4 regions of the Cytobacillus sp. FSL K6-0129 genome follow, and region 3 is predicted to be linked to each of the others. Evidence: a T-box and tRNA genes for the amino acid it is inferred to sense, from the RefSeq annotation. Region 3 holds a T-box; the other regions hold tRNA genes.
The links. A T-box is a leader RNA that pairs with one kind of tRNA and senses whether it is charged. The one in region 3 lies ahead of thrS (threonine--tRNA ligase), so its partner is inferred to be a tRNA-Thr.

Region 1 (3,168 bases), 270 kb from region 3:
ACGGGATTCGAACCCGTGTTACCGCCGTGAAAGGGCGGTGTCTTAACCGCTTGACCAAGGGGCCAACTGGCGGAGAAGGAGGGATTTGAACCCTCGCGCCGGTTGCCCGACCTACACCCTTAGCAGGGGCGCCTCTTCAGCCACTTGAGTACTTCTCCATATGGCTCCGCAGGTAGGATTCGAACCTACGACCGTTCGGTTAACAGCCGAATGCTCTACCACTGAGCTACTGCGGAATAATATAAATGGTGGGCCTAAATGGACTCGAACCATCGACCTCACGCTTATCAGGCGTGCGCTCTAACCAGCTGAGCTATAGGCCCCTATTTAAGCGGGTGAAGGGAATCGAACCCTCATCATCAGCTTGGAAGGCTGAGGTTTTACCACTAAACTACACCCGCAATGGGGCGGCTGATGGGAATCGAACCCACGAATGTCGGAACCACAATCCGATGCGTTAACCACTTCGCCACAACCGCCATAAAAGATGGCTCAGGACGGAATCGAACCGCCGACACAAGGATTTTCAGTCCTTTGCTCTACCGACTGAGCTACTGAGCCAAAATAATAAATATGTAAATGGCGGTCCGGACGGGACTCGAACCCGCGACCTCCTGCGTGACAGGCAGGCATTCTAACCAACTGAACTACCGGACCAGATTGCGGGGGCAGGATTTGAACCTGCGACCTTCGGGTTATGAGCCCGACGAGCTACCGGACTGCTCCACCCCGCGATAATAATATGAATGGCGGAGGAAGAGGGATTCGAACCCCCGCGGGCTTTAACACCCCTGTCGGTTTTCAAGACCGATCCCTTCAGCCAGACTTGGGTATTCCTCCGAATAATGGTGGACCTTGTAGGACTCGAACCTACGACCGGACGGTTATGAGCCGTCTGCTCTAACCAGCTGAGCTAAAGGTCCATCATTCTATCTATGGTAGCGGCGGAGGGGATCGAACCCCCGACCTCACGGGTATGAACCGTACGCTCTAGCCAGCTGAGCTACACCGCCATAGAATATTTTGTATAAAATTAATTGGTGGAGCCTAGCGGGATCGAACCGCTGACCTCCTGCGTGCAAAGCAGGCGCTCTCCCAGCTGAGCTAAGGCCCCTAAAAATATATATGTATATCTAGTGGTCGGGAAGACAGGATTCGAACCTGCGACCCCTTGGTCCCAAACCAAGTGCTCTACCAAGCTGAGCTACTTCCCGATACAAAACGCGCCCGAGAGGAGTCGAACCCCTAACCTTTTGATCCGTAGTCAAACGCTCTATCCAATTGAGCTACGGGCGCTTAATTTTAAAAAGAATGGTGCCGAGGACCGGAATCGAACCGGTACGGTAGTCACCTACCGCAGGATTTTAAGTCCTGTGCGTCTGCCAGTTCCGCCACCCCGGCACATATTGGAGCGGAAGACGGGATTCGAACCCGCGACCCTCACCTTGGCAAGGTGATGTTCTACCACTGAACTACTTCCGCAAATATTTAAAATGAAAAATGGTGCGGGTGAAGGGAGTCGAACCCCCACGCCTTGCGGCGCCAGATCCTAAGTCTGGTGCGTCTGCCAATTCCGCCACACCCGCATATTAAAATGATCAAATGGTGAGCCATGAAGGACTCGAACCTTCGACCCTCTGATTAAAAGTCAGATGCTCTACCAACTGAGCTAATGGCTCGTACAAAGCACGAGTGGTGCCGGCCAGAGGACTTGAACCCCCAACCTACTGATTACAAGTCAGTTGCTCTACCAATTGAGCTAGGCCGGCAAATACACACAAAAAATGGTGGAGGATGACGGGATCGAACCGCCGACCCTCTGCTTGTAAGGCAGATGCTCTCCCAGCTGAGCTAATCCTCCAATATGTATGCCCGGCAACGTCCTACTCTCACAAGGGGACAGCCCCTAACTACCATCGGCGCTTTAGAAGCTTAACTTCCGTGTTCGGTATGGGAACGGGTGTGACCTTCTCGCTATCGCCACCGGACTTTTTAAAGACATATATTATTATAACGTCTTTAATAAAATTTTCAAGAGAAATTTTAAATCATTCTCTGAAAACTAGGTAATGTTGAAGAAGATATTTATGAGTAATCGCCTATGCGTTGCTGATGCGACTACTTACGTAGTGCTGTCTAGCTGCGGCGGCTTGGAGCCGCCCGCATTTCGTATTGTCCAGCTACAGCGCCTAGGTGCTCGAGGTCATAAGTCAAATTTGTCATGAGGTTAAAGAACAACCTCCTGTCAAATCTGTCTTATGCTTGTCGCACCTGTGCAAGGCGCTTTCGCTTTTCGTTTTTGGTTAAGTCCTCGATCGATTAGTATTAGTCAGCTGCATGTGTCGCCACACTTCCACCTCTAACCTATCAACCTGATCATCTTTCAGGGATCTTACTAGCTTGCGCTATGGGAAATCTCATCTCGAGGGGGGCTTCATGCTTAGATGCTTTCAGCACTTATCCCTTCCGCACATAGCTACCCAGCGATGCCTTTGGCAAGACAACTGGTACACCAGCGGTGCGTCCATCCCGGTCCTCTCGTACTAAGGACAGCTCCTCTCAAATTTCCTGCGCCCACGACGGATAGGGACCGAACTGTCTCACGACGTTCTGAACCCAGCTCGCGTACCGCTTTAATGGGCGAACAGCCCAACCCTTGGGACCGACTACAGCCCCAGGATGCGATGAGCCGACATCGAGGTGCCAAACCTCCCCGTCGATGTGGACTCTTGGGGGAGATAAGCCTGTTATCCCCGGGGTAGCTTTTATCCGTTGAGCGATGGCCCTTCCATGCGGAACCACCGGATCACTAAGCCCGACTTTCGTCCCTGCTCGACTTGTAGGTCTCGCAGTCAAGCTCCCTTGTGCCTTTACACTCTACGAATGATTTCCAACCATTCTGAGGGAACCTTTGGGCGCCTCCGTTACTCTTTAGGAGGCGACCGCCCCAGTCAAACTGCCCACCTGACACTGTCTCCCATCCCGATAAGGGATGTGGGTTAGAATTTCAATACAGCCAGGGTAGTATCCCACCGACGCCTCCACCGAAGCTAGCGCTCCGGCTTCTAAGGCTCCTACCTATCCTGTACAAGCTGTACCAAAATTCAATATCAGGCTACAGTAAAGCTCCACGGGGTCTTTCCGTCCTGTCGCGGGTAACCTGCATCT
Region 2 (3,168 bases), 480 kb from region 3:
TCGAACCTACGAATGACGGAATCAAAATCCGTTGCCTTACCACTTGGCTATAGCCCAATAAAATGTTTAAAAATGGGGCGGCTGATGGGAATCGAACCCACGAATGTCGGAACCACAATCCGATGCGTTAACCACTTCGCCACAACCGCCATAATTGGCAGGGGTAGTAGGAATCGAACCCACATCAAAGGTTTTGGAGACCTTCGTTTTACCATTAAACTATACCCCTAGATGGTGGAGGGGGGCAGATTCGAACTGCCGAACCCGAAGGAGCGGATTTACAGTCCGCCGCGTTTAGCCACTTCGCTACCCCTCCAAAAAAGACTAAATGGTGGCTCAGGACGGAATCGAACCGCCGACACAAGGATTTTCAGTCCTTTGCTCTACCGACTGAGCTACTGAGCCAAAATAATAAATATGTAAATGGCGGTCCGGACGGGACTCGAACCCGCGACCTCCTGCGTGACAGGCAGGCATTCTAACCAACTGAACTACCGGACCAGATTGCGGGGGCAGGATTTGAACCTGCGACCTTCGGGTTATGAGCCCGACGAGCTACCGGACTGCTCCACCCCGCGATAATAAATATTAATGGCGGAGGAAGAGGGATTCGAACCCCCGCGGGCTTTAACACCCCTGTCGGTTTTCAAGACCGATCCCTTCAGCCAGACTTGGGTATTCCTCCATTAATAAAAAAGCAATAGCGGCGGAGGGGATCGAACCCCCGACCTCACGGGTATGAACCGTACGCTCTAGCCAGCTGAGCTACACCGCCATAGAATATTTTGTATAAAATTAATTGGTGGAGCCTAGCGGGATCGAACCGCTGACCTCCTGCGTGCAAAGCAGGCGCTCTCCCAGCTGAGCTAAGGCCCCTAAAAATATATATGTATATCTAGTGGTCGGGAAGACAGGATTCGAACCTGCGACCCCTTGGTCCCAAACCAAGTGCTCTACCAAGCTGAGCTACTTCCCGATACAAAACGCGCCCGAGAGGAGTCGAACCCCTAACCTTTTGATCCGTAGTCAAACGCTCTATCCAATTGAGCTACGGGCGCATATGGAGCGGAAGACGGGATTCGAACCCGCGACCCTCACCTTGGCAAGGTGATGTTCTACCACTGAACTACTTCCGCAAATATTCATTATAAAATACTAATGCGGGTGAAGGGAGTCGAACCCCCACGCCTTGCGGCGCCAGATCCTAAGTCTGGTGCGTCTGCCAATTCCGCCACACCCGCAAATATAAATGGTGAGCCATGAAGGACTCGAACCTTCGACCCTCTGATTAAAAGTCAGATGCTCTACCAACTGAGCTAATGGCTCGTACAAAGGACGAGTGGTGCCGGCCAGAGGACTTGAACCCCCAACCTACTGATTACAAGTCAGTTGCTCTACCAATTGAGCTAGGCCGGCAAATAAACACAAAAATGGTGGAGGATGACGGGATCGAACCGCCGACCCTCTGCTTGTAAGGCAGATGCTCTCCCAGCTGAGCTAATCCTCCAAAATGGTGACCCCTACGGGATTCGAACCCGTGTTACCGCCGTGAAAGGGCGGTGTCTTAACCGCTTGACCAAGGGGCCAAAAAATAACCCCAAAAATTGGGGTAGTTTGCCCGGCAGCGTCCTACTCTCACAAGGGGACAGCCCCTAACTACCATCGGCGCTGAGAAGCTTAACTTCCGTGTTCGGTATGGGAACGGGTGTGACCTTCTCGCTATCGCCACCGGACTATGAAATTGTAAGGGAATCGTTCCCTCAAAACTAGGTAATGTTGAAGAAGATATTTATGAGTAATCGCCTATGCGTTGCTGATGCGACTACTTACGTAGTGCTGTCTAGCTGCGGCGGCTTGGAGCCGCCCGCATTTCGTATTGTCCAGCTACAGCGCCTAGGTGCTCGAGGTCATAAGTCAAATTTGTCATGAGGTTAAAGAACAACCTCCTGTCAAATCTGTCTTATGCTTGTCGCACCTGTGCAAGGCGCTTTCGCTTTTCGTTTTTGGTTAAGTCCTCGATCGATTAGTATTAGTCAGCTGCATGTGTCGCCACACTTCCACCTCTAACCTATCAACCTGATCATCTTTCAGGGATCTTACTAGCTTGCGCTATGGGAAATCTCATCTCGAGGGGGGCTTCATGCTTAGATGCTTTCAGCACTTATCCCTTCCGCACATAGCTACCCAGCGATGCCTTTGGCAAGACAACTGGTACACCAGCGGTGCGTCCATCCCGGTCCTCTCGTACTAAGGACAGCTCCTCTCAAATTTCCTGCGCCCACGACGGATAGGGACCGAACTGTCTCACGACGTTCTGAACCCAGCTCGCGTACCGCTTTAATGGGCGAACAGCCCAACCCTTGGGACCGACTACAGCCCCAGGATGCGATGAGCCGACATCGAGGTGCCAAACCTCCCCGTCGATGTGGACTCTTGGGGGAGATAAGCCTGTTATCCCCGGGGTAGCTTTTATCCGTTGAGCGATGGCCCTTCCATGCGGAACCACCGGATCACTAAGCCCGACTTTCGTCCCTGCTCGACTTGTAGGTCTCGCAGTCAAGCTCCCTTGTGCCTTTACACTCTACGAATGATTTCCAACCATTCTGAGGGAACCTTTGGGCGCCTCCGTTACTCTTTAGGAGGCGACCGCCCCAGTCAAACTGCCCACCTGACACTGTCTCCCATCCCGATAAGGGATGTGGGTTAGAATTTCAATACAGCCAGGGTAGTATCCCACCGACGCCTCCACCGAAGCTAGCGCTCCGGCTTCTAAGGCTCCTACCTATCCTGTACAAGCTGTACCAAAATTCAATATCAGGCTACAGTAAAGCTCCACGGGGTCTTTCCGTCCTGTCGCGGGTAACCTGCATCTTCACAGGTACTATAATTTCACCGAGTCTCTCGTTGAGACAGTGCCCAGATCGTTACGCCTTTCGTGCGGGTCGGAACTTACCCGACAAGGAATTTCGCTACCTTAGGACCGTTATAGTTACGGCCGCCGTTTACTGGGGCTTCGATTCAAAGCTTCGCGTGAGCTAACCTCTCCTCTTAACCTTCCAGCACCGGGCAGGCGTCAGCCCCTATACTTCGCCTTGCGGCTTCGCAGAGACCTGTGTTTTTGCTAAACAGTCGCCTGGGCCTATTCACTGCGGCTCATCAAGGCTTTAA
Region 3 (3,168 bases):
CTTCACGAATTTTATAACCCATTTTTTCATTACGATCATCGATTTCAACGCGAATTCCTGCAAGCTGTAAATCTTCTTTTACTTTTTTCGCATAATCAAAATGGATATCATTTGAAACTGGAATAACCTGGACTTGAACAGGAGCTAGCCATGTTGGGAATGCACCTTTGTATTCTTCGATAAGGAAAGCAACAAAACGTTCCATCGTTGAAACAACACCACGGTGAATAACAACAGGGCGATGCGGCTTGCCATCTTCCCCAACATAAGATAAGTCAAAACGTTCAGGAAGCAAGAAGTCTAACTGAACAGTTGATAACGTTTCTTCTTTACCTAGAGCTGTTTTTACTTGTACATCAAGCTTAGGACCGTAGAATGCGGCCTCCCCTTCGGCTTCATAGTATGGCAAGCCAATCTCATCCATTGCTTCTTTTAACATCGATTGTGCCTTTTCCCACATTTGATTATCATCAAAATACTTTTCAGTATCCTCAGGATCGCGATAAGATAGGCGGAACGAATAATCATTAATGTCAAAGTCTTTGTATACTTCGAGAATTAAATTAACAACGCGTATAAATTCTTCTTTAATTTGGTCTGGACGAACGAATAGATGGGCATCATTTAATGTCATACCACGTACACGTTGCAATCCTGATAATGCTCCAGACATCTCATAGCGATGCATTGTACCTAATTCAGCGATACGGATTGGTAATTCTCTATAGCTATGGATTCCTTGTTTATAAATCATCATATGATGAGGACAGTTCATTGGACGAAGAACAAGCTCCTCATTATCCATTTTCATTACAGGGAACATATCTTCTTGGTAGTGATCCCAGTGTCCTGAAGTTTTGTAAAGTTCCACATTTGCCATAATTGGTGTATATACATGGTCATAGCCTAAACGCACTTCTTTATCCACGATATAACGTTCAATATTACGGCGAATTGTTGCGCCTTTTGGTAACCATAGCGGTAACCCTTGTCCAACCTTTTGGGAGTTCGTAAAGAGGCTTAATTCCTTACCAATTTTACGGTGATCACGCTCTTTTGCTTCTTCAAGCAAACGCAAGTGTTCGTTTAAGTCATCTTTTGTAAAGAATGCAGTACCATATATCCGTTGTAGCATCTTATTGTCGCTATCTCCACGCCAATATGCGCCAGCAATACTTAAAAGCTTAAATTCTTTAATTTTCCCTGTAGAAGGAACATGAACCCCTCGACAAAGATCAAAGAATTCGCCTTGTTCATAAAGGGTAACTGTTTCACCTTCTGGAATGGCGCCAATCAGTTCAACCTTATATTCGTCGCCAATCTCCTCATAGATTTTTAAAGCTTCGTCTCTACTCACTTCTTTACGAACAATCTCAATATTTTCATTGATGATTTTCTTCATTTCTTTCTCGATTTTCGGTAGATCTTCAGGTGTTAATGACTCCTCCATATCGATATCGTAGTAGAAGCCACTCTCAATAACAGGACCTACACCTAATTTAACGTTTTTATATAAACGTTTAATCGCTTGCGCCATTAAATGAGCGGAACTGTGACGCATAATTTCAAGCGCCTCATCACTGCCTTGGGTAATGATCTCCACAGCCGCATCCTCTTCAATTGGACGACGAAGGTCGAATAATTCATTATTCACTTTACCTGCTATGGCTTTCTTTTTTAAGCCAGGGCTGATTGATGATGCGATTTCTTCCGTTGTTGTTCCTTTGGAGAACTCCTTTACTGCTCCATCTGGAAACGAAACTTTAACCATTTCTGACATCATAACTTCCTCCTTGTTTTTGAAAAATAAAAAACTCGCCCCTAATAAAAGGGACGAGTATCATATACACGTGGTTCCACCCTACTTCTCACTTTAAAAAAGTGACTCGTAGCAAGTTAACGGTCTTGTTGCCGCCAATACTTAATCGACGCCTTAGACATCTTTATGTATTGGAGTTCAAAGGTGGTAAGCATTCCATTCGTGTTAGGAAGATTGCAGCCTTGTCTTCCCTCTCTATAAACCGTAAAAGAATACCCATATCCTTATCATTACTGTTCATTGATAATTTCAATATGTAAGTATTATAGTTTTTAATTTACGGAAAATCAAGAGGGTTCACTTATATTTTTACATGCATGCTGTTTACGCATATTAAATTCACTTATATGAAGGATTTCCAATCTCTCTTCAAAAATATTTTTAATTGTACGAACTAAAGGTTGTTCCTCACTTTCACTATATAAACATATTTCCTGAGGAGCGATTGAGAGTAATGGTGCGATTGTAACTGAATCTACATAGACAGGGTGATTAATTAATAATCTTCTATCTATCATCGCCGTTAGGTCCATTCGAGAAAGCTCTTCGAAATGCTGATTAAAAAAGCGAACTTCTTCACCTAAATATAAATGAATCGTGGGTAACTTACTTTCTCTATCCTTAATAAAGTCTCTTAAGGTTTGAATAAACATTTGATATTCCTGTTCCATTTTATATTCATCAATAGACAACTCAACATACTTTGTCATATCGTCTAAAAGCGGTTTAAGACGAAACTTTATAAAAGCATCATAGGAAAAAGAGATATCATCATGCACTAGGCGATCTATAGCCGATCGTAATTGCTCGTGTATATCCACTCTATGTAAAAAAGTAGATAAATCTTCTCTTTGCCCTTCCAATATGGAATGAATGATTTCAAGAATTTGTTGTTGTTCTTCTGAATCTTGATAATAAAACTTTTCGGCCATTATCTTTCTAAACCAACTATCGCATTTACTCTCCATTAAAAAAGCAGAAAATGTTCGTTTTACTTCTTCAATAGATCGTCCACTGCATTGTTCAGGATACATTCTTACTATATATTGACCTTCATTATGAAGAATTGTCGTTTCGCCTTCCGTATAGTTCTGAATCCGGATTGCGTGCTGAAACAGCTCCTCGGCTTCATGCTTATTCCGGAAAATGATCTCTATCAACCAAATCCCCCCTTAACATCTATCTGATTCATATATATGGGAGACTTGGCCAAAATAGAAGTCATGAAGAAAAACTATTGAAAATTATCTTGCCTAAACCCTTCGATTCGGTCCTTCGACAAGCACAGGATCGGTTAAATACTTAATTCTCTCCATTACTCTTCTTGCCTTCATCCGCTCCTCTTCCCC
Region 4 (3,168 bases), 2.7 Mb from region 3:
ACAATAGGTGCTTTAGGTGTGAAACAGAGCTAACTTATTCGAACCCAACCATTAAGATTGGAAGCCAAATTGTCATAAATGCAAAGGTACTTACCTGTCCTATTTGTTTTAAAAATGATAACGGGGGAATTCTACGATGAAATTTAAAGATTTTCTTATGAAGGAGTATCAGATTGGTGAAAAGTCTGCTCGTGACTATGAAGGCCGTTTAAATGGATTAATCAATAAAGGCATCTATAAGGGTGAGAGTCAAATTACTAACATTATGAGAGAAACTATTGAAAAAGAATTTTCAAAGTCTGAAGCACATTACCTCCTTACCATAGAACGCTACATAGCATTCCAAGAAAGAATTCTTAAAAAAAGAGAAAAATTAATAATTAGTTACTCATTGATGCGCTTAGGGACCATTTTGTGTAAAACATAGATGCAACTTACATCTAAATAAATCAATGTCATCAAGGGATTTCTATGTGTAAAATTTGTGTAAAAAGAAATCAATTCTTATCGTTTTCTATCGTGTTCTCAAAAAAGAGAAAAGCTCACAAACCTTGATAAATCAACATTTGTGAGCTTTTAACGTTTTTTAAAATGGACGTATTTGAACGTCAGAATACCGGTGGTCGGGGTCGAACCGACACTCCTTACGGAACACGATTTTGAGTCGTGCGCGTCTGCCAATTCCGCCACACCGGCAAATATTCTTTTATTTAATTATGGTGCCGAGGACCGGAATCGAACCGGTACGGTAGTCACCTACCGCAGGATTTTAAGTCCTGTGCGTCTGCCAGTTCCGCCACCCCGGCATGAGGTGTATAAAAATGAGTGAATATGTATTGGAGGCGGCAACCGGATTTGAACCGGTGGTGAAGGTTTTGCAGACCTCTGCCTTACCACTTGGCTATGCCGCCATCAATATAAATAACTACTTGGAGCGGAAGACGGGATTCGAACCCGCGACCCTCACCTTGGCAAGGTGATGTTCTACCACTGAACTACTTCCGCAGATCTGGCTGGGCTAGCAGGGTTCGAACCTGCGAATGACGGAATCAAAATCCGTTGCCTTACCACTTGGCTATAGCCCATTTGTATATTCTATGCATGAAAGCAAAAAATGTGAATTTAAAATAATGGGGCGGCTGATGGGAATCGAACCCACGAATGTCGGAACCACAATCCGATGCGTTAACCACTTCGCCACAACCGCCATAATTGGCAGGGGTAGTAGGAATCGAACCCACATCAAAGGTTTTGGAGACCTTCGTTTTACCATTAAACTATACCCCTAGATGGTGGAGGGGGGCAGATTCGAACTGCCGAACCCGAAGGAGCGGATTTACAGTCCGCCGCGTTTAGCCACTTCGCTACCCCTCCATAAAAAACAATGCCGGCCAGAGGACTTGAACCCCCAACCTACTGATTACAAGTCAGTTGCTCTACCAATTGAGCTAGGCCGGCAAATGGTGGCTCAGGACGGAATCGAACCGCCGACACAAGGATTTTCAGTCCTTTGCTCTACCGACTGAGCTACTGAGCCAAAACTTATACGTTTTACAATATGTTTTAAATTAATTTGTGTGAATTTATGTAGTGGCGGTCCGGACGGGACTCGAACCCGCGACCTCCTGCGTGACAGGCAGGCATTCTAACCAACTGAACTACCGGACCAAATTGCGGGGGCAGGATTTGAACCTGCGACCTTCGGGTTATGAGCCCGACGAGCTACCGGACTGCTCCACCCCGCGATAATATGAATGGTGGAGGATGACGGGATCGAACCGCCGACCCTCTGCTTGTAAGGCAGATGCTCTCCCAGCTGAGCTAATCCTCCAAAATGGTGACCCCTACGGGATTCGAACCCGTGTTACCGCCGTGAAAGGGCGGTGTCTTAACCGCTTGACCAAGGGGCCAATTTATATGTTTAATGGCGGAGAGCAAGGGATTTGAACCCTTGAGACGGCTATAAACCGCCTACACGATTTCCAATCGTGCTCCTTCGGCCAGCTCGGACAGCTCTCCATTGGCTCCGCAGGTAGGATTCGAACCTACGACCGTTCGGTTAACAGCCGAATGCTCTACCACTGAGCTACTGCGGAATAATTTAATAGTATGTATGCCCGGCAACTTCCTACTCTCACAAGGGGACAGCCCCTAACTACCATCGGCGCTTTAGAAGCTTAACTTCCGTGTTCGGTATGGGAACGGGTGTGACCTTCTCGCTATCGCCACCGGACTTTTTAAAGACATATATTATTATAACGTCTTTAATAAAATTTTCAAGAGAAATTTTAAATCATTCTCTGAAAACTAGGTAATGTTGAAGAAGATTGTTTTGAGTAATCGCCTGAATGCGTGCTGACGCGACTACTTACGTAGTGCTGTCTAGCTGCGGCGGCTTGAAGCCGCCCGCATTTCGTATTGTCCAGCTACAGCGCCTAGATAGGCGCTTTCGCTTTTCGTTTTTGGTTAAGTCCTCGATCGATTAGTATTAGTCAGCTGCATGTGTCGCCACACTTCCACCTCTAACCTATCAACCTGATCATCTTTCAGGGATCTTACTAGCTTGCGCTATGGGAAATCTCATCTCGAGGGGGGCTTCATGCTTAGATGCTTTCAGCACTTATCCCTTCCGCACATAGCTACCCAGCGATGCCTTTGGCAAGACAACTGGTACACCAGCGGTGCGTCCATCCCGGTCCTCTCGTACTAAGGACAGCTCCTCTCAAATTTCCTGCGCCCACGACGGATAGGGACCGAACTGTCTCACGACGTTCTGAACCCAGCTCGCGTACCGCTTTAATGGGCGAACAGCCCAACCCTTGGGACCGACTACAGCCCCAGGATGCGATGAGCCGACATCGAGGTGCCAAACCTCCCCGTCGATGTGGACTCTTGGGGGAGATAAGCCTGTTATCCCCGGGGTAGCTTTTATCCGTTGAGCGATGGCCCTTCCATGCGGAACCACCGGATCACTAAGCCCGACTTTCGTCCCTGCTCGACTTGTAGGTCTCGCAGTCAAGCTCCCTTGTGCCTTTACACTCTACGAATGATTTCCAACCATTCTGAGGGAACCTTTGGGCGCCTCCGTTACTCTTTAGGAGGCGACCGCCCCAGTCAAACTGCCCACCTGACACTGTCTCCCATCCCGATAAGGGATGTGGGTTAGAA

Region 1: it has a tRNA-Thr gene. The T-box ahead of thrS (threonine--tRNA ligase) is inferred to sense a tRNA for this amino acid. The anticodon was not compared.
Region 2: it has a tRNA-Thr gene. The T-box ahead of thrS (threonine--tRNA ligase) is inferred to sense a tRNA for this amino acid. The anticodon was not compared.
Region 4: it has a tRNA-Thr gene. The T-box ahead of thrS (threonine--tRNA ligase) is inferred to sense a tRNA for this amino acid. The anticodon was not compared.

What each region holds. Positions count from the first base shown of each region.
Region 1 covers NZ_JBBOXM010000001.1:2,036,404-2,039,571, forward strand. Annotated here, with positions in the region: tRNA gene MHI57_RS10005 (tRNA-Glu) at 1-64, opposite strand, end outside; tRNA gene MHI57_RS10010 (tRNA-Ser) at 68-158, opposite strand; tRNA gene MHI57_RS10015 (tRNA-Asn) at 162-236, opposite strand; tRNA gene MHI57_RS10020 (tRNA-Ile) at 247-323, opposite strand; tRNA gene MHI57_RS10025 (tRNA-Gly) at 331-401, opposite strand; tRNA gene MHI57_RS10030 (tRNA-His) at 404-479, opposite strand; tRNA gene MHI57_RS10035 (tRNA-Phe) at 489-561, opposite strand; tRNA gene MHI57_RS10040 (tRNA-Asp) at 581-657, opposite strand; tRNA gene MHI57_RS10045 (tRNA-Met) at 661-734, opposite strand; tRNA gene MHI57_RS10050 (tRNA-Ser) at 748-840, opposite strand; tRNA gene MHI57_RS10055 (tRNA-Ile) at 847-923, opposite strand; tRNA gene MHI57_RS10060 (tRNA-Met) at 937-1,013, opposite strand; tRNA gene MHI57_RS10065 (tRNA-Ala) at 1,039-1,114, opposite strand; tRNA gene MHI57_RS10070 (tRNA-Pro) at 1,138-1,214, opposite strand; tRNA gene MHI57_RS10075 (tRNA-Arg) at 1,223-1,296, opposite strand; tRNA gene MHI57_RS10080 (tRNA-Leu) at 1,313-1,401, opposite strand; tRNA gene MHI57_RS10085 (tRNA-Gly) at 1,408-1,482, opposite strand; tRNA gene MHI57_RS10090 (tRNA-Leu) at 1,502-1,586, opposite strand; tRNA gene MHI57_RS10095 (tRNA-Lys) at 1,604-1,679, opposite strand; tRNA gene MHI57_RS10100 (tRNA-Thr) at 1,694-1,769, opposite strand; tRNA gene MHI57_RS10105 (tRNA-Val) at 1,786-1,861, opposite strand; rRNA gene rrf (5S ribosomal RNA) at 1,871-1,988, opposite strand; rRNA gene MHI57_RS10115 (23S ribosomal RNA) at 2,300-3,168, opposite strand, start outside.
Region 2 covers NZ_JBBOXM010000001.1:2,243,625-2,246,792, forward strand. Annotated here, with positions in the region: tRNA gene MHI57_RS11210 (tRNA-Gln) at 1-57, opposite strand, end outside; tRNA gene MHI57_RS11215 (tRNA-His) at 74-149, opposite strand; tRNA gene MHI57_RS11220 (tRNA-Trp) at 156-229, opposite strand; tRNA gene MHI57_RS11225 (tRNA-Tyr) at 233-316, opposite strand; tRNA gene MHI57_RS11230 (tRNA-Phe) at 330-405, opposite strand; tRNA gene MHI57_RS11235 (tRNA-Asp) at 425-501, opposite strand; tRNA gene MHI57_RS11240 (tRNA-Met) at 505-578, opposite strand; tRNA gene MHI57_RS11245 (tRNA-Ser) at 593-685, opposite strand; tRNA gene MHI57_RS11250 (tRNA-Met) at 702-775, opposite strand; tRNA gene MHI57_RS11255 (tRNA-Ala) at 801-876, opposite strand; tRNA gene MHI57_RS11260 (tRNA-Pro) at 900-976, opposite strand; tRNA gene MHI57_RS11265 (tRNA-Arg) at 985-1,058, opposite strand; tRNA gene MHI57_RS11270 (tRNA-Gly) at 1,062-1,136, opposite strand; tRNA gene MHI57_RS11275 (tRNA-Leu) at 1,160-1,241, opposite strand; tRNA gene MHI57_RS11280 (tRNA-Lys) at 1,251-1,326, opposite strand; tRNA gene MHI57_RS11285 (tRNA-Thr) at 1,341-1,416, opposite strand; tRNA gene MHI57_RS11290 (tRNA-Val) at 1,432-1,507, opposite strand; tRNA gene MHI57_RS11295 (tRNA-Glu) at 1,512-1,586, opposite strand; rRNA gene rrf (5S ribosomal RNA) at 1,617-1,733, opposite strand; rRNA gene MHI57_RS11305 (23S ribosomal RNA) at 2,004-3,168, opposite strand, start outside.
Region 3 covers NZ_JBBOXM010000001.1:1,764,992-1,768,159, forward strand. Annotated here, with positions in the region: gene thrS (threonine--tRNA ligase) at 1-1,780, opposite strand, end outside; T-box leader at 1,827-2,059, opposite strand; gene ytxC (putative sporulation protein YtxC) at 2,107-2,979, opposite strand; gene dnaI (primosomal protein DnaI) at 3,073-3,168, opposite strand, start outside.
Region 4 covers NZ_JBBOXM010000001.1:4,472,646-4,475,813, reverse strand. Annotated here, with positions in the region: gene MHI57_RS22815 (hypothetical protein) at 137-427, shown strand; tRNA gene MHI57_RS22810 (tRNA-Leu) at 615-696, opposite strand; tRNA gene MHI57_RS22805 (tRNA-Leu) at 718-806, opposite strand; tRNA gene MHI57_RS22800 (tRNA-Cys) at 838-911, opposite strand; tRNA gene MHI57_RS22795 (tRNA-Gly) at 931-1,005, opposite strand; tRNA gene MHI57_RS22790 (tRNA-Gln) at 1,011-1,085, opposite strand; tRNA gene MHI57_RS22785 (tRNA-His) at 1,132-1,207, opposite strand; tRNA gene MHI57_RS22780 (tRNA-Trp) at 1,214-1,287, opposite strand; tRNA gene MHI57_RS22775 (tRNA-Tyr) at 1,291-1,374, opposite strand; tRNA gene MHI57_RS22770 (tRNA-Thr) at 1,386-1,458, opposite strand; tRNA gene MHI57_RS22765 (tRNA-Phe) at 1,462-1,537, opposite strand; tRNA gene MHI57_RS22760 (tRNA-Asp) at 1,592-1,668, opposite strand; tRNA gene MHI57_RS22755 (tRNA-Met) at 1,672-1,745, opposite strand; tRNA gene MHI57_RS22750 (tRNA-Val) at 1,756-1,831, opposite strand; tRNA gene MHI57_RS22745 (tRNA-Glu) at 1,836-1,910, opposite strand; tRNA gene MHI57_RS22740 (tRNA-Ser) at 1,926-2,019, opposite strand; tRNA gene MHI57_RS22735 (tRNA-Asn) at 2,022-2,096, opposite strand; rRNA gene rrf (5S ribosomal RNA) at 2,116-2,233, opposite strand; rRNA gene MHI57_RS22725 (23S ribosomal RNA) at 2,463-3,168, opposite strand, start outside.